4 regions of the Sporosarcina beigongshangi genome follow, and region 1 is predicted to be linked to each of the others. Evidence: riboswitches for the same ligand, from Rfam matches in the RefSeq annotation. Region 1 holds a riboswitch; each other region holds the start of a gene.
The links. A riboswitch is a leader RNA that binds a small molecule or an ion and turns the genes downstream of it on or off. The one in region 1 is predicted to bind cobalamin.
Positions count from the first base shown of each region.

Region 2: it holds a riboswitch for cobalamin, as region 1 does, so the genes downstream of both, R2B77_RS05375 (ribonucleotide reductase N-terminal alpha domain-containing protein) here and cobT (nicotinate-nucleotide--dimethylbenzimidazole phosphoribosyltransferase) in region 1, are expected to answer to the same signal.
Region 3: it holds a riboswitch for cobalamin, as region 1 does, so the genes downstream of both, R2B77_RS05435 (ribonucleoside-diphosphate reductase subunit alpha) here and cobT (nicotinate-nucleotide--dimethylbenzimidazole phosphoribosyltransferase) in region 1, are expected to answer to the same signal.
Region 4: it holds a riboswitch for cobalamin, as region 1 does, so the genes downstream of both, metE (5-methyltetrahydropteroyltriglutamate--homocysteine S-methyltransferase) here and cobT (nicotinate-nucleotide--dimethylbenzimidazole phosphoribosyltransferase) in region 1, are expected to answer to the same signal.

Region 1 is NZ_JAWLIR010000013.1:1,283-6,510, reverse strand. Features, by position in the region: gene R2B77_RS08340 (ABC transporter ATP-binding protein) at 1-547, opposite strand, end outside; gene R2B77_RS08335 (ABC transporter substrate-binding protein) at 553-1,587, opposite strand; gene cobT (nicotinate-nucleotide--dimethylbenzimidazole phosphoribosyltransferase) at 1,997-3,046, opposite strand; cobalamin riboswitch at 3,127-3,302, opposite strand; gene R2B77_RS08325 (zinc-binding dehydrogenase) at 3,506-4,465, opposite strand; gene R2B77_RS08320 (nucleoside deaminase) at 4,665-5,144, opposite strand.
Region 2 is NZ_JAWLIR010000006.1:185,230-190,457, forward strand. Features, by position in the region: gene R2B77_RS05375 (ribonucleotide reductase N-terminal alpha domain-containing protein) at 1-1,429, opposite strand, end outside; cobalamin riboswitch at 1,643-1,824, opposite strand; gene R2B77_RS05380 (glycine betaine ABC transporter substrate-binding protein) at 1,995-2,912, opposite strand; gene R2B77_RS05385 (ABC transporter permease) at 2,885-3,538, opposite strand; gene R2B77_RS05390 (betaine/proline/choline family ABC transporter ATP-binding protein) at 3,535-4,665, opposite strand; gene R2B77_RS05395 (response regulator transcription factor) at 4,913-5,228, shown strand, end outside.
Region 3 is NZ_JAWLIR010000006.1:197,621-202,848, forward strand. Features, by position in the region: gene R2B77_RS05425 (MBL fold metallo-hydrolase) at 115-972, shown strand; gene R2B77_RS05430 (hypothetical protein) at 1,122-1,310, shown strand; cobalamin riboswitch at 1,721-1,902, shown strand; gene R2B77_RS05435 (ribonucleoside-diphosphate reductase subunit alpha) at 2,070-4,292, shown strand; gene R2B77_RS05440 (flavodoxin) at 4,277-4,717, shown strand; gene R2B77_RS05445 (ribonucleotide-diphosphate reductase subunit beta) at 4,672-5,228, shown strand, end outside.
Region 4 is NZ_JAWLIR010000008.1:205,128-210,355, reverse strand. Features, by position in the region: gene R2B77_RS06865 (DEAD/DEAH box helicase) at 1-586, shown strand, start outside; gene metE (5-methyltetrahydropteroyltriglutamate--homocysteine S-methyltransferase) at 707-2,995, opposite strand; cobalamin riboswitch at 3,143-3,290, opposite strand; gene R2B77_RS06855 (ABC transporter substrate-binding protein) at 3,719-4,714, shown strand; gene R2B77_RS06850 (ABC transporter permease) at 4,824-5,228, shown strand, end outside.

The DNA of each region.
Region 1 (5,228 bases):
GCGTGCGGTTCCAAATGGTTAACAGCTCTTCTTGCATCAATGTTCTTGTTTGGGCATCTAAAGCAGAAAACGGCTCATCCATTAGCAGTAAATCTGGCTCAACCGCAAGTGCCCTACCAATACCAACTCGTTGTTTCATGCCCCCAGACAATTGTTTTGGATAAGCATCTTTGAAATCCGTTAAACCAACCATATCGATATAAAAATCAGCCTTCTCTTTTAGCTCCTGTTTACTAACCTTCTTCTCCTCTAAACCGTAAATCACATTTTGGTACACCGTGCGCCAAGGGAGTAGGGCAATTTCTTGAAAAACAATCGCCAAATTCGGCTCCTTATCCATCATGCCTTCGAAATACACAGAACCACTTGAAGGTGACAAGAGTCCACCAACAATATTCAATAATGTTGATTTACCGCAGCCACTTGGCCCCACTAAAACAACAAATTCTTTTTCATTAATCGAGAAGTTAATATCTTCAAGTGCCGTCACTTCTTCTTTTTTCGCAGACGTGAATTTTTTACCTACATTTTCAATGACAATCTTCATTTACTTCACTTCCCTAATTGTTTCAATGCTTCTTCAAGTAAGTCTCCATTGACAATCTCCGTTGAATTAATTGAGCTCTCAATTAATTGCTGCTTAGCATACCAGTCAATTTGCGTTTGGATGTCTGAAGCAAGTAATTTCCCATCACGATCCATGTAAGGAAGTCCTTTTTTAATCAATTCCTCTTCTTGGTCCGTGTATTTTGCAATGATTTGTACAACCTCTTCATAGTTCTCGCCTGGCACAATTTCACCATCGACTTTGTTGAGCACAGCGTCATAGTAGTAGCGAGTCGCTTTTGCATAAGCTTTCAAGAACTTTGTCGCTGCGTCCGTATTAGCCGCAAAATCTTTCGAGAAAAAGATTCCCGACGTTTGATATTCGATTTCCTCTCCTACATGAGAAATCACTTTTCCATATCCTTCACTTACTACTCGAGAAACATTTGGTTCATTCAATAAAATGGCATCCACTTGCTTGCTCTGTAATGTTTCCATAAGGCCTGGAATACTATTTAGCGGAACGAGCTCCACATCATCCGTCGTTAAACCATGAACCTCCAACAGTCTACCCGCCATATAATGATAAGTTGACCCGGTTTGTGTAATCCCAATCTTTTTTCCCTTTAAGTCTTCGATGGCTGCTACAGCAGAGTCGTTCGGGACTAATACAGCTGAAGAAGAATAACCTTCCTGCTCTCTTCCTTTATCCGCAACGATGACTAACTCTTCTCCGCTAGCCACCATATTGTATAAGCTCGCCGTAATACCAGTCGCGCCCACTTGGACATCCCCACCTGCCGTTGCAACTGATATCGGTTGCGCCGCTTCAAACCATTTCGCTTTAGCATCTAGGCCTTCCTCTTCAAAGAACCCCTTTTCAAGTGCGATAAATAAAGGTGCGGAACTCGTCAATTTCAACATTCCAATTTCAACTGCTGTTTGTTCAGCGGATGTAGCATCTGTGTCTTTCCCACAGCCGGCTAGTCCAAATGCTAATAAAAGGACTGAAATAAGTGTAATGATCATTCTTTTTGTCATATCATGTTCCCCCTAATTTTTGATATAATTGCCACTACGAATGCGGCTGGATCTAGGTAAAATGGGTATAGAAAAAGCCCCTACCATCCCTTGGAAAGGGACGAAGGAGCTCTCCGCGTTACCACCCTAAATTGACGAACCGATTTTAGACCGCTCATCCACTTCATTAGCAATTGAGTAAATCAGATGGCGTACTTCATACATATTGTTGCCTGAATTCACACTTACCATTCAGTCTCTGGTTGCTGCTCACAATATGATTACTGGACCATCTCTCAACTATATTTAATTTTTTTAGTAGTTTTCATTATCTTTTGCGCAAAAGTAATTGTTTTGAATATTACTGATGTTCAAACTAGAAGTCAAGCTTTTTATTTTTATATTGCTACTTGCATACGAAGAAATTCGATTAAATCTCCATTCCTACCTCAGCAAAAGTAGCCATATATGCCATCATACTGACGGCTGCATCTATAATCGGAAACGCTAAAGCTGCTCCTGAACCTTCACCGAGGCACATGTCCATCGTTAACATCGGTTCGATTCCTAGCAGTTCATTGGCCAGTCGCGCGCCCGGTTCGAGGGAAGCGTGAGAAGCGATGAAATAGTCCTTCGCTTTCGGCTCAATGGCTATTGCGATTAAGGCAGCTACTGTAGAAATATAGCCATCTATAACGACAGGAATTCGATTGGCTGCAGCCCCAAGCATTACCCCTGCCATACCGCCAATTTCCAGCCCTCCAACCTTAGCAAGAACATCGATCCCATCAGTCGGCTTCGGCTTATTCAACTCAATAGCTTTTCGAATGACTGCTACTTTATGCTCAATTCCTCCTTCACCAACTCCCGCGCCTCTCCCCGTAATTTCCAAAAGATCACAATTGCCCAAAACTGACAAAATAGCGGTACTAGGCGTCGTATTCCCAATCCCCATCTCACCCGTTCCCAGCAAATTAGCGCCCTTTTTCGCTTCCTGATTGGCCATTTCAATCCCAACCTCTAGCGATTTAACCGCCTCTTCTCTTGTCATCGCAGGACCTTTCACCATATTATCTGTCCCATGTTTTATCTTTCTATTGAACACACCAGCATCCTCTGGAATGTCACCTTTAATCCCAATATCTACTGCAATCACTTTCGCCCCAGAAACCCGACTTATGGCACATACACCTGGTAATCCTTTTGCAAAAAGTAACGTTTGTGCCCATGTGATTTCTTGTGGATTACCGGAAATCCCTTCTTCATAAACGCCATGATCCGCCGCCATCGTAATAATCGTTTTCTGATCAACTACAGGATAAAGCTTCCCCGTAATTCCAGACAATTGAATAGCAATATCCTCTAATCTTCCTAAGCTTTTAGGTGGCTTAATCAAGCTATCTACCCGCTCTCTCGCCTTTTCCATCATTACTTCATCCAATCCTTCAATCCTTTGAATCGTTTCCTCTAACAGTCGCATTTTTCATTCTCCTTTTCAAAAAAATAAAAGCCTGCAGTTTATTTACATAGTAAATAAACTACAGACTTTTCCATCGTCTATAAATAATAAGCAAATAGGCAGGTCTCCTGGCTCAGGGTCATCGTTTTATTTACCTTCCCAGAATCACTTCCAGTGGCATTCCAAATAAAACATCCCTTTACAGTGGCGGGTCCGCTGAAGACTTTCACTTCATTCCCTATTCTCCCCTAAGGGCACCTACTGCTTTTATTTAACTTTCTATTACGTTTATCATATAGGAGAATGCTGACAAATTCAATTGAGAATGTAATGAGTGTTCTAATCATATTGAAAAATAGGAGTCATTCGAATAAACACGATTGAATGATATCCTTACCAGATGATTGTTCTTGTTAAAAGAAAAACAATCAGGCACCCAGGTCGCTTAAGCAACTTGGATGCCTGATCAATAAAACATTTTTATTCTTCGTCAAAAATAGCTACTAGGCGGCCTTTAACTTCATGATTTTTCAGCTTTTCAATACCTTTATCAACTTCTTCAAATGGAATTGTAATAAGGTTTGGACTCATTTTACCTGTAGCAAAGCAATCATACACACCTTTTAAGTCTTCTACTGATCCACCATTACTGCCCAAAAGTTTAATTTCTTTTGTAATCATTAAGTACGTATTAATCGTAGATTCCAATTTACCCATACCCACAATTACGACTGTTCCTTGTACTTTTACAGCTTCTAGTGAGTCAGAAGTTGTTTGTCCAAATCCAGCAAAGTCAACAATAACATCACATTCTGCTTCTTTCATATCTAGAATTGTGTCATAAACTTTAGTAGCTCCTAATTCTTCAGCAAGTTTTCGAGCCTCTGGAGAAACGTCTGTTGCATATACTTCGCAACCTTTAATGAGTGCCATTTGTAAGGCAAATTGACCAAGTCCACCGATACCAACAATGCCTAACTTCGTACCTTCTTTTGCTTGTCCAATACTAAACAGAGCACGATAAGCTGTGATTCCTGCATCTGTAGAGGCTGCACCTTCTACAAAGGAAACACCTTCAGGAATGATTACGCATTGATGTTCAGGTACACGGACTTTTTCCGCATAACCACCATCATAGTTGTACCCAGCAGTTATTTTAGTTGCTCGGTCCATTGGGTTAACCCCAACACGGTCCCCAACTTTAATATTTTCAACACCTTCACCCACTTCAATAACAATCCCTGCAAACTCATGCCCCATAATAACAGGACCATTCGGGAATAGTGGCATCCAACCTGGATCTTCTAATGCTGCAACGTCCGAATGACATAGACCAGCAGCTTTCACATCAATAACAACTTGACCTGGGATTGCTTTCGGATCTTCTTTTTCAATCAATTCTAGCGGTTTATTCGTACCTGAAAATAGCCAACCTTTCACAACTATCGCCTCCAAATTGTTTTTTCTTTATCATATAAAAAACTCATTACAACTAACTTGAATTTAAAGTATCTTACAAATAAAACTTTACTCCTCGCCCTACTACTTGTCAATAAACTAGGATCTTTGTCGAAAAGGTGTCACTATCTGCCTGTGAAGTGGTCTAAGCATATTGAAAAAATAGCGTCCACCCCAAAAGTCACTTTCTTTCATGCAACTGTCGGTGTAACTGCCATACTTGTTCTGCAAGCCTCGGCACCGGACCATCTACTTCTATATCTCGAATAACTTCTTGAATAGGTAAATTGCGAACACGAGATGCCGGGACGCCCATTTCTTGTAGCCACTCAGCTAGTTGGGCAGAAGAACTCGCATACACAATACGGCCTAATCCCACCCAACCATGAGCTGCCGCACACATCGGACAATGCTCCCCAGATGTATAGACCGTCGCTTGACGTCTTTCTAAAGGTGTCATATTTTCAGCAGCCCAACGTGCGATAGCGAATTCAGGATGTTGGGTATGATCTCCGCCTGAAACACGATTATGATCTTCTTTCAGCACATCCCCGCTAGCTGAAACAAGAATCGAACCAAATGGCTCGTCTCCTATATGTAACGCATCCTTTGCAAGTTCTAGACAACGCTCTAAATGCTTGATGTCCGTCTTATTAATCATTGGGGCATCGCTCCTTTTGGGTTATCATTATATAATTTTTATGGACTTCACCATTTTTGGTATCAAGTTCTACAGTAGCTCAGA
Region 2 (5,228 bases), on a different contig from region 1:
ATTGCCACGTTTTTGAATGGTATCCCCTCTTTTCAAAATACGCTCCGTTATGCCAGTCTGATTCTTTGAATAGTGGATAAGCTCCTTTTTCTTTAGCAAGCGTCATCGAAGCAGCTATCGTTAAATAGGCGATGTTCTCATATAATTTATCGGCGAATGCTACTGCCTCTGTTGATTCCCAACGGATTTTAGATAAAGCAAGTAAGTGGTGCCAGCCCGTTGTGCCGAGTTGTAGACCACGAAAATGAATATCTTCTGGTGTTGAATGAATGTTTAGGTCAATGGCATTGTCGAGCATACGCACTTGAATTGTGATGAGACGCTCCAATACACCAGCAGGCACCGCGCGGCCAAGGTTGATGGACGAATGGGTAAGCTGAGTTGGTTGTGTAGCGACAATCCTGACTTCAGATTTATCTACATGTTTATTTACTTTTTTCCGCTGGACTTCATCCTTATAATACATATGTGGAAAGCCTGTTGTCAGTTGGTTATGCATGATTTGCTTCATAAGGTCAATAGCGAAAATGGTCTTTTTGCTAAGTTTGGGATGTTTCACACACGCCATGTATTTTTCACGGAATGAGCCTCCCCCCTTCTGTTCATCATAAAAATCCTCAAGGGAATACCCCATAACCGCCCGCACCTCATATGGGTCGAACAAATACCAATTGCCACGGGATTCAACTTGTTCCATAAATAAGTCGGGGATATAGATAACTCTGTCACCTGTCGTACCATCAAGAAACTTGAAAATATCAATGTGGTGGACATCTAGGTAACTAGTAAATGTTGTTTGCTTGTTGTCACCCTGTTTTTGAAGTTTTCCAGCGTTCAGCAAGCTCGGTAATTCGGCAGTCATATATAGATGACTCATTGCCCAATAGGCCTCTGCTATTTTTTCAAGCCGTTGCTCTGTCTCATTTTGCATCAGAATCATTGCGATGATGAGCCATCGTTCTTGAGGAAGTTCAACAGGTTCATTGTCCGTATCCTTAGTAATATAGTTACTCATCATCATTTGCAAGGCACTGTAACTGAATAGTTTGTCGCGTTCCGGGGCGATCAAATTCCCAATAAACCGAAGCTCTTCTTGTGAATAACGTTCAACTAAAATCGGGTCATACGAACCAAGTGCTACCAGCCGAGTAATATGTGTCGCAAAATCCGTGTAAATGTTCGAGTCACGCTGTCTAGTATAGAGGTCATGAAGATGAATTCGTGTTGCGATAAAGGTCCAGTGTGGTTCGTGCTCACTCAATTGGCTAAGAGCGTGCGAAATCATTGATTTCGACCAATCTGCGTGGCTGCCGTTAGGGAATTTTTTGATCCATAATGTACTTTCTTCCAATAAAGAGGCTACTGCCTTCGTCCCAAAATCCATGGATAATTCAGTTAATAAATCTTGCTGTTTTGTTTGGCTAGACATTTTTTGTCTCCTTCCATGATTGTTGTTCAGAATCAAGCTGAATTCGCTCTTCAAAACAAAAAAGCAATAGTTCTACCTTTTCGGTAGAGCTATTGCTCATGGATCATTCGTTGGAAACAGAAGAGGGCCGTCCACATCATTTAAGATAGTCGCAGAACGACAGATTGATGGCGGGAACCTGCTCGCTTCCACCTCTCAACCCCCGAAGAAAGTGTCGCTTGACGATGGAGGGCAGGTCTTCTGGCTTGCGCTTCATTCTTCCGGCCAGCCTTCCCATGGATATTTCCACAGTGGCTTCTTTGGCGGTCGTCAGCGCTAACAGTTGCGGGGACAGCTCCGGATTTTCCGGATTCCCTTTTAAACCGATATCGGTACCCATTCATCGTTCAATAACTATATAGTGTGTACAATTTGCTAACTTAACACTACCATGTAGCCGGCAAAACGTAAAGGAGGAAGGGGCAATTTTGCAAGGCGGTCATAAGGTGGCTCATGCCGGTCATAACGCCCGTACCGCTGTGAAAAAACCGCACCCCTTCAACAAGAGGTGCGGCTCCGCATTTCGTCATTCTTCAATTAACCCTGACTCGATCAAAAATTCCTGTGCCACTTTTTCAACCATCATGCCTTCATTATCAACTTTAGCGTTCATTTTCTGCATCGCTTCTTCGTCGATCATGCCTGCTAGCTGCTTGAGTACCTCTTCAATTTCAGGGTACTCTTTAAGTGTTTCTTTTCGTACAAGCGGCAGTGCATGGTAGGGCGGGAAGTAGGATTTATCGTCCTCCAATACGCGCAAGTCGTAATCCTGTAACTGACCGTCTGTTGTGTAGGAGTTGATGACGTCGACTTCTTTGGCGCCGATGGAACGGTACATAATACCATGGTCCATTCCTTTGACGTCTTTAAATTTCAAGCCATATTCATTCTGAAAGCCGGGCAAGCCGTCTGGTCGGTCAATAAATTCAAAGACAGCACCGAGTATGAAGTCTTCGGAAACTTTGGCGAAGTCGCTGAACGTCTTGACGCCAAGTTCTTCGGCTTTTGATTCATCTAACGCTAATGTGTACGTATTATTGAAGCCAAATGTGTCGAAGGCGATAATGCCATCTTCATTGACAAGTCGTTTCGTAGTCGCGAGTGTCTCCTCGGCCGTGCCAGGATCTTCATGGTAATAGTTGACGACAATTGTCCCGGTATAATCGGGTATGACATCGATGAGACCATTCAACATAGCATTCCAGACGACGTTCGAGCCGCCGAGATTTTCTTTGTAAACGACTTCAATATCTGTTTTATGTTCAATTAATTGCCCCATAACATGGGACAAAATAATGCTTTCTGTATTGTTTCGAGAGCCTAGTGTTAGTGAATCTTTTTCGATGAAAATACAGCCTGACAGCATGCTGGCTACAAGTAGTGTCAGCATCAATACGATGAATTTATTTTTCATACTTACTTCAATCCTTCCGGCGTTGTCCATTTTTCAATTGCACCGAAGAGGGTTTCAAGTACAATCGCAAGAAGTGCAGCTGGAATTGCGCCAAGTAAAATCAAACCATCAATGCCACGTGTAATACCTAGGAAAATGAAATCTCCAAGTCCACCTGCGCCAATAAATGCTGCCAGTGTTGCTGTCCCGACGTTAATGACCGCGGCAGTTCGAATACCAGCCATAATGACAGGAAGGGCTAATGGCAGTTCCACTTTAAATAGAATTTGCATACTTGTCATGCCCATTCCTTTCGCCGCTTCAGTCGTCGCTTTGTCGACGTCTTTAATACCGGCGTACGTGTTGCGAATTATTGGCAACAAGGAGTACAGAAATAGTGCCGCGATTGCCGTTTTCACACCAATCCCAAAAATCGGGATCATGAAACCGAGCAAGGCAAGACTTGGAATCGTCTGCATGACACCAGCACCGCCAAGTACGACTGTTGTGAGTTTTGGAACACGAGTAATCAAAATACCGAGCGTAATCCCAAGAGCGATGGCAATGAGCATCGAGAAAAATACAAGTTGAATATGGACGGAAGTTGCTTCAAGCACTTCTTTCCATCTCATTTGTGATTGTTGAGCGAGTTGTTCCCAAATTGTTAAGTTATTCATTGGCTTTCCTCCGTTTCTGTCCACTGGCTGGACATAGCGGATAGCAGTGAACCTCGTGTCACGACACCTAATATTTTTTGATGTTTATCAACGATTGGAATAATACCTAAAGGTGCGTTATCCATCATAATAATAGCGTCTTTAGCGGTAGCTTCCTCGTGTAAGAACGGCTCCCGTGACCCCATAATTTCATCAATCGCTTGAATAGTATCTAGTTTTTTAATCAAATCATACGCGGAAACAATTCCGAGTAATTTATTGTCATCATCGACCACAATAAGGCTTGTAATTTTGCGCTGCCGGATAAGAGAAAGTGCTTTTTCCGGAGAGCGTTGAGGAAGAGAGGTAACGACCGATTCCGACATAATTTCGGTAACTGGCATGAGTTCAGGATTTTGGGTAATTCGATGTTTCCCAATGAACTCCTCTACAAAGCCGTGGGCTGGTTCATGTAGTAATTTCTCTGGAGTGTCCAACTGTAGAAGCTTACCGTCTTTCATAATAGCAATACGATCGCCCATTTTTAACGCTTCGTCCATATCATGTGTCACGAAAACAAATGTCTTATTCAACTTTTTGTGCAATGCACTTACTTCTGCTTGCAGTTGATCGCGTGTTAGTGGATCTAATGCGCTGAATGGTTCGTCCATTAAGATGATGTCGGGATTGCCTGCAAGAGCTCTTGCGATGCCAACACGTTGCTGTTGACCACCTGAAAGCTCCTTTGGGTAGCGTGTGGCAAATATGTCTGGATCAAGACCGACTAAATCGAGAAGCTCGTTGACACGGGCTTTGACTTCCTTAGGATTCCAGCCTTTTAGTTGGGGAACAATCGCGATGTTTTTTTCGATGGTATAGTGGGGGAAAAGACCAATTTGTTGAATGACATAGCCTATGTTTCTACGTAATTCTGACGGATTATAGGAATTGATATCTTTGCCGTTGATAGAAATCGTTCCACTTGTATGTGGTTCCATCTTGTTAATCATTTTCATCGTTGTCGATTTACCCGAACCACTTGGTCCAATCAACACGAGAAATTCACCTTGCTGAATATCAAAGCTGACAGATTTTACAGCTTGGAATCCATCACCATACACTTTGCTTACGTTTTCAAATTTTAGCATACGTACCTCCTGTAGTTTTTAAAAGAAGAAAAATATTTTTAAAAGTAGATGAAAAAATAATTTCTACTCAATAAAAAAGAAGCTCTATTTAGCTCCAATACTTGCTGGAACAATGCCTCGTATATACAGTATATCATAAATCGTTAAATTTTGCACTATTTACACTTGTTTCTATTATACGCTCTATTTATTGCTCGGTCGCAACAATTTCAATTAGAATGGACGAAGGGAAGGAAGTGTATCGTAAATGGATATGACGATTTTCATTGTTGAGGATGATGTCGCGATTTTTAATTCATTGAAAGAACGGCTTGGACAATGGTCACTTCATGTAACAGGACCAGATGATTTTCATGATGTTATGGGGGCTTTTGTTCAAGAGAAGCCGCATTTGGTGATGATGGATATTCAGTTGCCTGCCTACGATGGTTTTCATTGGTGCCGTGAAATTCGTGCAGTGTCGAAAGTGCCCATCATTTTTTTATCATCCCGTGATCATCCAATGGATATGGTCATGGCGATGAATATGGGAGCGGATGATTATATTCAGAAGCCGTTTCATA
Region 3 (5,228 bases), on a different contig from region 1:
TAAATAAGCTATTGACCTCATTTTTTTCGTGGTAATTCAATCTTTAGCAAGTGGTATAAAAAGTAGGTCTCGTAATAAGCTAATGAGGATCTAGGTCATGAAGGAGGAAGAATTTTGGATAACAATTTATCTTACGGAGAGGATTATAAATTCATCCCTGCAACATCAGTAGAAAGTGGAAACGGGACGGAGGTTCTTCCGGATTTATACAGCTATACCGTACAAATCGTGAACATTGTATTAGTCGGGCATCCAGGTGAAAGGGAATTTGTTTTAATTGATACGGGTATGCCTTATTCAGCTGATAAAATCATCTCTATTACTGAAAAACGTTTTGGCGCTAATAGTCGTCCAGCTGCCATTATTTTAACTCATGGGCATTTTGATCATGTAGGTTCAATTATTGAATTAGTGAAACACTGGGACGTACCCGTATATGCCCATGAACTAGAACTTCCTTTTCTGACTGGCGAGAAGAGTTATCCCAAACCCGATTCCAGCGTGGAAGGGGGGATGATTTCCAAAATGTCGCCCATTTTTCCGATTGAGGCGATTCAACTAGGAAATCATGTACATCCTCTTTCTAAAGATGGAACTGTCCCCTATCTACCAGAATTTCGATGGATTCATACACCCGGACATTCTCCCGGACATGTCTCACTGTTCAGGGAAAAGGATAAGGCCCTTATTGTGGGTGACGCTTTTGTAACGGTTAAGCAAGAATACCTTTATAAGGTATTAACTCAAGAACAGGAAATTAGTGGACCTCCGCGTTATTTAACGACCGATTGGGAAGCTTCTCGGGAATCCGTGGAGAAATTAGAAGCATTGAAACCTGCTGTTGCAATAACGGGGCATGGGTTACCGATGGCTGGTGACCTGTTAAGAGACAGTTTGCAAAGGCTTGTGCAAGAGTTTGACCGCATCGCTGTCCCTGATTACGGAAAATACGTTGATAAAAGTGCTGAATGACTGGCTGGATCGTGACGTTCCCTTAGGCATTCAATGATGGTGTAAGTTGGTAATGAAGAAATGAGGATATATTTCTAGGTGTAGGAAATCCTATTGCTTGTAGGTGGATTGATAAGATTCGCTTAACTATGAAAAGGGAGTGCTTTTACATGAGGGAAGACAGAAATCCGGACCGACAAAATCGATTGGATCAACAGGACCGTCGAGATAGGGAAACCCGAGATCGAGATCGGGAAATCGATAGCGTCGAATTCGGAAACGACTTTTTTAATGACCTTCCAGATCGTACTGAGACTCGGGATAGGAACCCCGAAAAAAACAACGAACGTAAAAAATAATTAAACAAAACCTGTGCCGCAAAATGTAGTAGCTTGCGGTACAGGTTTTCTAAGGATTAATAGAACCGGGAAACTTGTCGCATTCTATCGTGAGGCGGATAGAAGTATATCTCCATGATGCAACACCAGAAGCTGCACTGAAGCAACGCTGGTGTTTTATAGTGTAGAAAAATGAAATAAAAAATCTAGCTAATCTAAACAATATGAAGATAATTTTTTAGATTTTTGCAATTTTGTTTATAACTTTAAAGATGTCTAGAACAATGCCGATGAAGACGGTTGTGAGAATGTGGAAAAGTTAACTGTGGATATGTGGATAAGCACCTGTTTAGTGAGTGAGGGAACTTTCTGCCTATTTACGTGTGAACCACAACATGTTAGGGTATAGAAAGAAAACGAGGCACTATATATAGTATGGAGCGATGAAAAGGTACCGACATCGGTTTGAAAGGGAATCCGTAATTATGGAGCTGTCCCCGCAACTGTAAACGCTGACGACCGCCGTATAAGCCACTGTGGAGAATTCTATGGGAAGGTAAGGTAGGAAGAACGAAGCGTGAGCCAGTAGACCTGCCCTTCATCGCCAAGCGACACTTTCTTCGGGGGTTAAGAGGTGGAAACGAATAGGTTACGTCTGTTTTTTTGACAATGCTATTCTGTTTTCAACAACAAACCCATGAGCGACAGCTCTACCGATTTGGTGGAGCTGTCGATTTTTGAATAAAAATAACAATACATACATAAAAGGAGCTGGTCATGATGACAATTAAAATGGCAAAAACCAACACTGATCGACTATTGGATGAATTACAAAGTGAATTTGGAGTAGCGCAAATCGAAGCACTTATTGTTGCGGGTGAACGCTGGCAACAGAAATATCCTGAGGGATCTGAGTCCGAATGGGCGAAGGCAATGACGTTAGAATCATTGAGTAATTTGGATGAGGCAGCGACCTATTGGACATTTGTTGCAGCGCGTATCCACCTTCATGATGTGTACGCTCGTCAGGAGCAGCTGCGTGGTGCGAAAGTCTATACAGACTTCGCTAGTAATGTTGTCAGTCTTGTTAAGCAAGGACTTTACACGCCTGTACTAACAGAAAAATATTCTCAAAAAGATCTTGAACATCTGGGTCATTTGATTGAACCAGAGCGGGACAAGCTATTCACATATATCGGATTAAAAACACTAATGGACCGCTATGTTGCGGTTGATTACAATAACCAATCAGTTGAACTTCCACAGGAGCGTTGGCTAATCATTGCAATGACGCTGATGCAGGATGAGACTGAAAATCGTCTGGATAAAGTGGCGGAATCATACTGGGCAATGAGTAACTTATACATGACAGTGGCAACACCAACATTGTCGAACGCTGGGAAACCGCATGGTCAGCTATCGAGCTGCTTTATCGACACAGTCGACGATTCTTTGCAAGGTATTTACGACAGTAATACCGATGTTGCGAACTTGTCGAAATATGGTGGCGGTATTGGCGTTTACATGGGGAAAGTACGAAGCCGCGGTGCCTCTATTCGAGGATTCAAGGGGGCGTCGAGTGGTGTCCTCCCGTGGATCAAGCAGCTAAATAATACGGCAGTAAGTGTTGATCAGCTTGGTCAACGTCAAGGTGCTATTGCTGTTTATCTTGATGTTTGGCATAAAGATATTTTCACATTCCTTGATTTGAAATTAAATAATGGAGACGACCGTCTGCGTGCGCACGATATTTTTACAGGTGTTTGCCTGCCGGATGTTTATATGGAACAAGTCGAAGCACGTGGTGATTGGAATTTATTTGATCCGCATGAAGTGCGTACAATTATGGGCTACTCTCTTGAGGACTTTTATGATGAAACAAAAGGGACAGGTTCTTTCCGAGAGAAGTACGAGGAATGTGTCAACCATCCAACGCTAAGCAGAGAAACCGTTCCTGCTATCGATCTGATGAAACGCATTATGCGTAGCCAGCTCGAAACAGGCGTGCCGTTCATGTTCTACCGCGATGAAGTCAATCGTGCCAATGCAAACAAGCATGAAGGAATGATTTATTCTTCAAACTTGTGTTCAGAAATCATGCAAAACATGAGCGCAACGAAATTTGAATCGGTCACATTAGAAGATGATGTCGTCGTGACACGTTCTAAGCCTGGTGATTTCGTCGTGTGTAACTTATCATCTATCAACCTAGGAAAAGCTGTTCCGGCAAGCGTTTTGGAAAGACTTATCGCAATCCAAGTGCGGATGCTCGATAATGTGATTGACTTGAATAAAATTCCTGTCGTTCAAGCACAGCGGACAAATTCTCGTTATCGTGGAATCGGTCTCGGAACATTCGGCTGGCATCATTTGCTGGCACTACAAAACATTCAATGGGAATCTGACGAAGCGGTGGATTACGCCGATAAACTATATGAAAAAATCGCTTTTCTAACAATCAAAGCTTCTGCGGAACTGGCAAAGGAAAAAGGGGCTTATCCTTTATTTGAAGGCTCTGATTGGCAATCCGGATTTTATTTCGAAAACAAGGGCTATGATTCGAAGGAATGGCGTGAACTGCGTATCGATGTGGCAACGAATGGTGTGCGTAACGGCTATTTAATGGCAGTTGCACCGAATAGCTCGACGTCTGTTATTGCAGGGTCAACGGCGTCCATCGATCCAATCTTTAAGCCGTTCTATCATGAAGAAAAGAAAGACTATAAATTGCCTGTCGTCGCGCCTGATCTTAATCACAATACCTATGACGTCTATCGCCGCTCAGCCTATATTGTCGATCAACGTTGGTCGATTAAACAAAATGCAGCAAGACAGCGCCATATTGACCAATCGATTTCATTCAACCTGTATGTACCGAACTCGATTCGTGCTTCAGTGCTTCTCGACCTTCACGTGCAAGCATGGAAGTCTGGTATGAAAACAACATACTACACGCGGTCAACCGCGACAGATATCGAAGAGTGCGAATGGTGTCATTCCTAATTGCCTACGCTTCTTGGAGTGGGAATACGCAAGAAGTTGCTGACATGATTGAGGAAATATTGGTCAAGGAAAATGTCGACGTAACGACGTATCGAATTGGTGGGGGCATTATGCCGAATCCCCGTCATTTCGATGCGATGATTATCGGCTCATTTACGTGGGACCAAGGTGCAACGCCTGATGAAGTAAAGGATTTCGTTGCTGACGTTGGTTATAAACCGGACAATGTCTATGTTTTTGGAACGGGGGACACCCAATTCGGCGGCGATGCACTATTTTGCCACGCCGCTGTGAAATTGGCCCGGTTTTATGCATCGACTTATGAGCCATTAAAAATTGAACAAAGCCCACGTGGCGTACAACATTCAACTGTTATCGAATGGTCGAAAGGGGTCATCAAGCATTGGAAAAACTTACACGAGTAAAGGTACTAGAACCTGCAAACCCAAATAAATCAACAGCTATTTTTGGTGGCAAAGCGAGTGGGATTCTTAACTGGAATGACCTCGCACATCCACATTTCTATACATTGCGACAACGAATTCGGTCACTATTTTGGACGGCCAATGAAGTCGATATGACACAGGACGTTAAGCAATTTTCGTCGCTGACAAAGCCGGAACAGGATGCATTCCTTAAAATTATTGGATTGCTGGCAACGCTTGATGGTCCACAAACAGATATCGCAGCAAAAATTGCCCAGTACACGACAGATCCCTCTGTTAAATCGCTGATGGCCACCATTGCGGATCAGGAGAGTGAGCATAATCATAGCTATGCCTATGTATTATCCTCCGTAACGACGCTCGACAAACAGCTAGCATCGTTTGAAATGGGACGCACAGATGAAGTGCTTATGCGTCGTAACGAGCGGATTGTTGATGTTTATAATGAATTTGCAGAAACGCCAACGATTGAATCAGCTTTAAAAGCGAT
Region 4 (5,228 bases), on a different contig from region 1:
ATTTAAGCGTGGGGAGTTCCGTTATTTAGTAGCGACAGATGTAGCGGCACGTGGGATTGATATTGATAGTATTACGCATGTCATTAACTACGATATACCGCTGGAAAATGAAAGTTATGTGCACCGAGTAGGAAGAACGGGGCGTGCGGGTAAAAGAGGGAAGGCGATTTCATTCGTCACACCTTATGAAGATAAATTCTTAGCGGACATTGAAGCCTATATTGGTTTTGAGATTCCACAACGAAATGCGCCATCTAAGCAAGCTGTTGAGGCTATGAAGGATGCGTTCATTGAAAAAATGGATCAATTGCCTAAGTTAAAAAGAGATAAAAGTGAGCTTGTCAGTAAAGATATTATGAAGTTATATTTTAATGGTGGTAAAAAGAAGAAACTGCGGGCATTTGATTTCGTTGGTACTATTACGAATATTCCTGGTGTGACGGGCGAGGATATTGGTATCATTAAAATCCAGGATACGGAGTCGTATGTGGATATTCTAAATGGTAAGGGTAAGCTCGTTTTAGATGCGATGCGCACGACGACGGTGAAAGGGAAGTTATTGAAGGTGCATAAGGCGAATAAATGATTGCAAAGAGGAAAACCAGTCTCCCTCCATTTCAGGTTTGAAATGGGGGAAGGCTGGTTTTTCAATGTGAGTTTATGAAAGGATGAGCGCGTTCGTCTGAATTACTCGCGAGTTCATCAATTACTTCTGCAAAATAGCGTAGCGTTCGCGCATTTTATTCGTAGCAACGACCATATTTTTCAATGCGGCAATTGTTTCCTCATGCTTTCTTGTTTTCAAACCGCAATCGGGGTTAATCCAAAATTGGTTTGGTTCAAGTACACCTAGTCCTTGTTCGATAACGTCGACCATTTCTTGGACTTCAGGTACCCGTGGGCTATGGATATCATAGACGCCTAGGCCAATGCCTTTGTCGTAGGAGAAGTCATTGAAGGCAGAAACAAGATCACCGTGGCTTCGTGATGTTTCAATGGAGATAACATCTGCATCAAGTCCGCTAATGGAGTCGATGAAGTCGTTGAATTCACAGTAGCACATATGCGTATGAATTTGCGTTGTATCCTGTACGGATGCAGTTGCCAGTCTGAAGGCATTGATAGCCCATTCTAGGTAATTGCTCCACTCCGATTTTTTAAGTGGTAAGCCTTCGCGAAGAGCAGGTTCGTCTACTTGAATGATGTGGATACCGGCAGCTTCCAATGCTTCAACTTCTTTACGAAGTGCAAGTGCAATCTGATACGTAACTTCTTTACGTGAAATATCATCGCGCACAAATGACCAGTTCAAAATAGTGACAGGCCCTGTCAGCATTCCTTTCATCGGCTTGTCAGTTAAAGATTGAGCATAGACGGATTCTTCCACAGTCATTGGGTCGATGAATGTCACATCTCCGTAAATCACCGGTGGTTTGACACAGCGCGAGCCGTAGGAAACAACCCAAGCCTTTTCAGTGAAGACAAAGCCGCCTAATTTTTCCCCGAAATACTCAACCATATCTGTCCGTTCGAATTCACCGTGAACGAAGACATCCAGTCCGATTTCTTCTTGAATCGCAACCCACTGTTTGATTTCCTCTTGGACGAAGTCACGGTATTGTGTATCTGTTGACTCGCCTTTACGCCATTTTGTTCGTGCACGGCGAACTTCCGGTGTTTGTGGGAAGCTCCCGATTGTTGTTGTTGGTAATAGCGGCAAATTGAATGTTTCTTGCTGCTTATCACGACGTTCTTTAAATGGCGATTTTCGCTTGCTGTCTTGTTCGCTGATGTTTTGCACAGCTTGCTGTAAGTCAGAGTGATTTCTTGCAGGTAAGTCCGCCAGATTTTGACGTGCTGTTATACTTTCAGTCACTGCATCAGCAATAGCTTGTTTCCCTTCACGCACACCTTTTACTAGTGTTGTCACTTCTACAAGTTTTTCATCTGCAAAAGCAAGAGCAGCTTTAATCGTTGCGTCTAGCTTTACCTCAGACTGAATCGTAACAGGAACATGGAGTAGACTACTCGAGGGCTGTACACAAATGCGATCTGCTGGCACGAGCTGTGTTATTGTATCGAGTAATGCAGCTTTTTCTTGCAAATCCGCACGCCATATATTGCGTCCATCGATTAAACCGGCAGCGAGTATTTTGTCCGTTGGGAATCCGTGCGCTTGTAATTGTTCAAGGTTTTTCTCAGTACCTTGTGCAAAATCAAGACCAATTCCGGCAACAGGTAAAGCAACAACTTCTTTATAGTGCTCAACGGCATCAAAATACGTTTGTAATAAAATATTGGCATTTGGAGCGGCTACACTTAGCTGTTTGTAAATCTCGATGACAGTTTGAATGTCTTCTTTTGTTAATGATGTAGATAGAATTGGTTCTTCAAGCTGGATCCACTGAGCTCCGGCATCTGCCAATTCATTAAGAATCTGACTATATAAAGGAATCAATTGCAAAATGAACGCTGGAATATCCTTTTTCGCATAGCCTTTTGATAGTTTCAAAAATGTATATGGGCCAATTAAAACAGGCTTGCCATCAATCGACAACTTCTCTTTTGCTTCGAGATAGGCAGTAAGGGGTTTATTTTCTGTGAGTACTAGTTTTTTCTGACTATATTCTGGCACAATATAGTGGTAGTTCGCGTTGAACCATTTCGTCATTTCTGATGCAACGGCTTGGTCATTACCCCGTGCAATCGAGAAATAGGTTGCGAGCGATACATCGCCGCCAGACCAATTGAAGCGTTCAGGGATCATGCCGAACATGACAGCTGTATCGAGCATCCTATCGTACAAAGTAAAATCACCGACAGGAATAAGATCAATGCCCGCATCTTTTTGTTTTTGAAGGCGTTCTAACCGAAGTTTTTCAATTTCCTCTAGGAATAGGCTTTCCTCTAACTTCCCAGCCCAAAAGGCCTCAAGCGCTTTTTTCCATTCCCTGTTACCCCCGATATATGGGTATCCGATCGTACTGCTGACAATTGACAAATCGTTTCCTCTCCTCTTTTTATGAAGTAAAGAAGTGTTATTAAGGAATAAAAAAACACTTCTAACGAAAGTTAGAAATGTTTACGCGCAGAAATAAAATAGATGCGTTGTCATCCTAACACTCCCTATCGACCGTAGGGTAGAGCGTTGCAAAAAGAGGCAGTTATCTGGCTTCAGCAAAATTGCTGTTACAGTGGCGGGACCGCGCCGGATTATCGTTTCACCGGCTTCACTTTTAAGATCTGGCAAATGTACAAATTACCAGACCACCTATTTCTATTGCTTTACTATATGATTGTCGATGTGTTCAAAGCTATCATGTATCTATTGTTCTGTCAAACAGAATATAAAGAATCATCAGATGGTTCAAATGTATTAACATATTGACAGGTCAAGTAGCAGATTAGGAGCATCATTCTACAGTGAATTTATATTTGTGGTCTCTTCTGTTGGATAAATATATTAATTAATTTATTAAAAAATATCATGCCTTTCCATATTGATTTTAACTGTTTTATTAATAAAAAATTGTGGAAGTGAGTTTGCAATGACTTGGAAACTCCTGTATTATTAAAAACTATAAATTAGATAGGTAGATTTTTTGTGGTTTATCTATTCTATTTGAAGGAATAGGAACCAAAATAAATTGAACAATTAGGAGGGAAGTGTATTTACACCGTCTAATTTAAAAAAGATGAAAAGGGGTAACAATTTCTTATGAAAAAAATTACTATCTTTCTCTCGTTTTGTATGCTTTTAATTCTTTCTGCGTGTAGTGGAGAGGCAAGTAAAGACAGCATTAAAGTTATTAAGTTTGCTGATGCTGGTTGGGATAGCATTCGTGTCCACAATAGTATTGCGCAACTCATTATTGAGGAAGGCTATGGTTATGATACGGAAGTAACAAGTGGTACGACGGCTGCAACGGTTCAGTCATTGGAAAAAGGAGATATTAACGTCTATATGGAATTATGGACAGATAATATTAAAGAAGTTTATGAAGCTGCAATTGAAAAAGGAAACATTGTTAATGTCTCTACTAACTTCGCTGACAATTCACAGGGGTTATACGTACCAACATATGTAATTGAAGGAGATGCAGAAAGAGGGATTGAGGCAATCGCGCCAGATTTGGAAACGGTTGAAGATTTAGCGAAGTATCCCGGGATTTTCGAAGATCCGGAAGATAAGACTAAAGGTCGTATTATTGGTGCTCCTTCTAGCTGGGCGGTTAGTGAACATTTAGAAACCAAGCTACAAGCATATGGCTTGGACGAGCAATATAATTACCTAGCACCAGGATCAGATTCTGCAATTGTGGCATCACTAGCAGGCGCATACAAAAATGGTGAGCCCTGGGTAGGGTATTATTGGTCGCCAACCTGGGTGACTGCAAGTTATGACTTAACATTACTTGCTGATAATGCGTACGATGAAACGATTTGGGAAGAAACAAAGGGAACTGAATTCCCGCCAAATGATGTTGTCGTTGCGGTCCATAAAGATTTACCAACTCAGGCAAAGGATGTTGTTGACTTCCTAAGTAACTACCAAACAAGCAATGAATTGACTGAGAATGCTCTTGATTATATGAATGAAAATGAAGCTGAACCGGTAGAAGCGGCTAAATGGTGGATGAAAGAACATGAAGATCTTTGGACAACATGGGTGCCAGATGATGTGGCAGAAAAAGTGAAAAAAGCTTTACAGTAATGATATTTTACTCAACGTAAAAAGAAAGAGGTGAGGAAGCGGCTGTCTGTTGAACAGTCCCAACCTTATGATTGAATTTCCCGATATACGTATACCAATAGGTAATGGTGTGGAAAAGTTCATAGATTTTTTAGCACAAAACTTTAGTGCATTTTTTGATTTTATTTTTGTCATTGCTTCAACTACAATTAAGGGGCTTGAATCAGCGCTCCTTTCAATTCCGTGGTGGGTATTTATCATCATCATCTTTGTATTGGGATGGTATTTTACTTCTATATACGGGGGACTACTATTCTCCTTTTTTATTTTCCTTATTGGTACATTTGATCTGTGGCCGGAAACGATGACTACAATATCAATTGTGTTAATCTCCGTATTGCTCTCCCTTGCAATTGGTATACCACTGGGCATTTTGACTGCCTTCAGTAAAGTGATGTCTGCCTTTATGCGTCCGATATTAGATGCGATGCAGACTATGCCAAGTTTTGTTTATTTGATCCCTGTTATTTTCTTT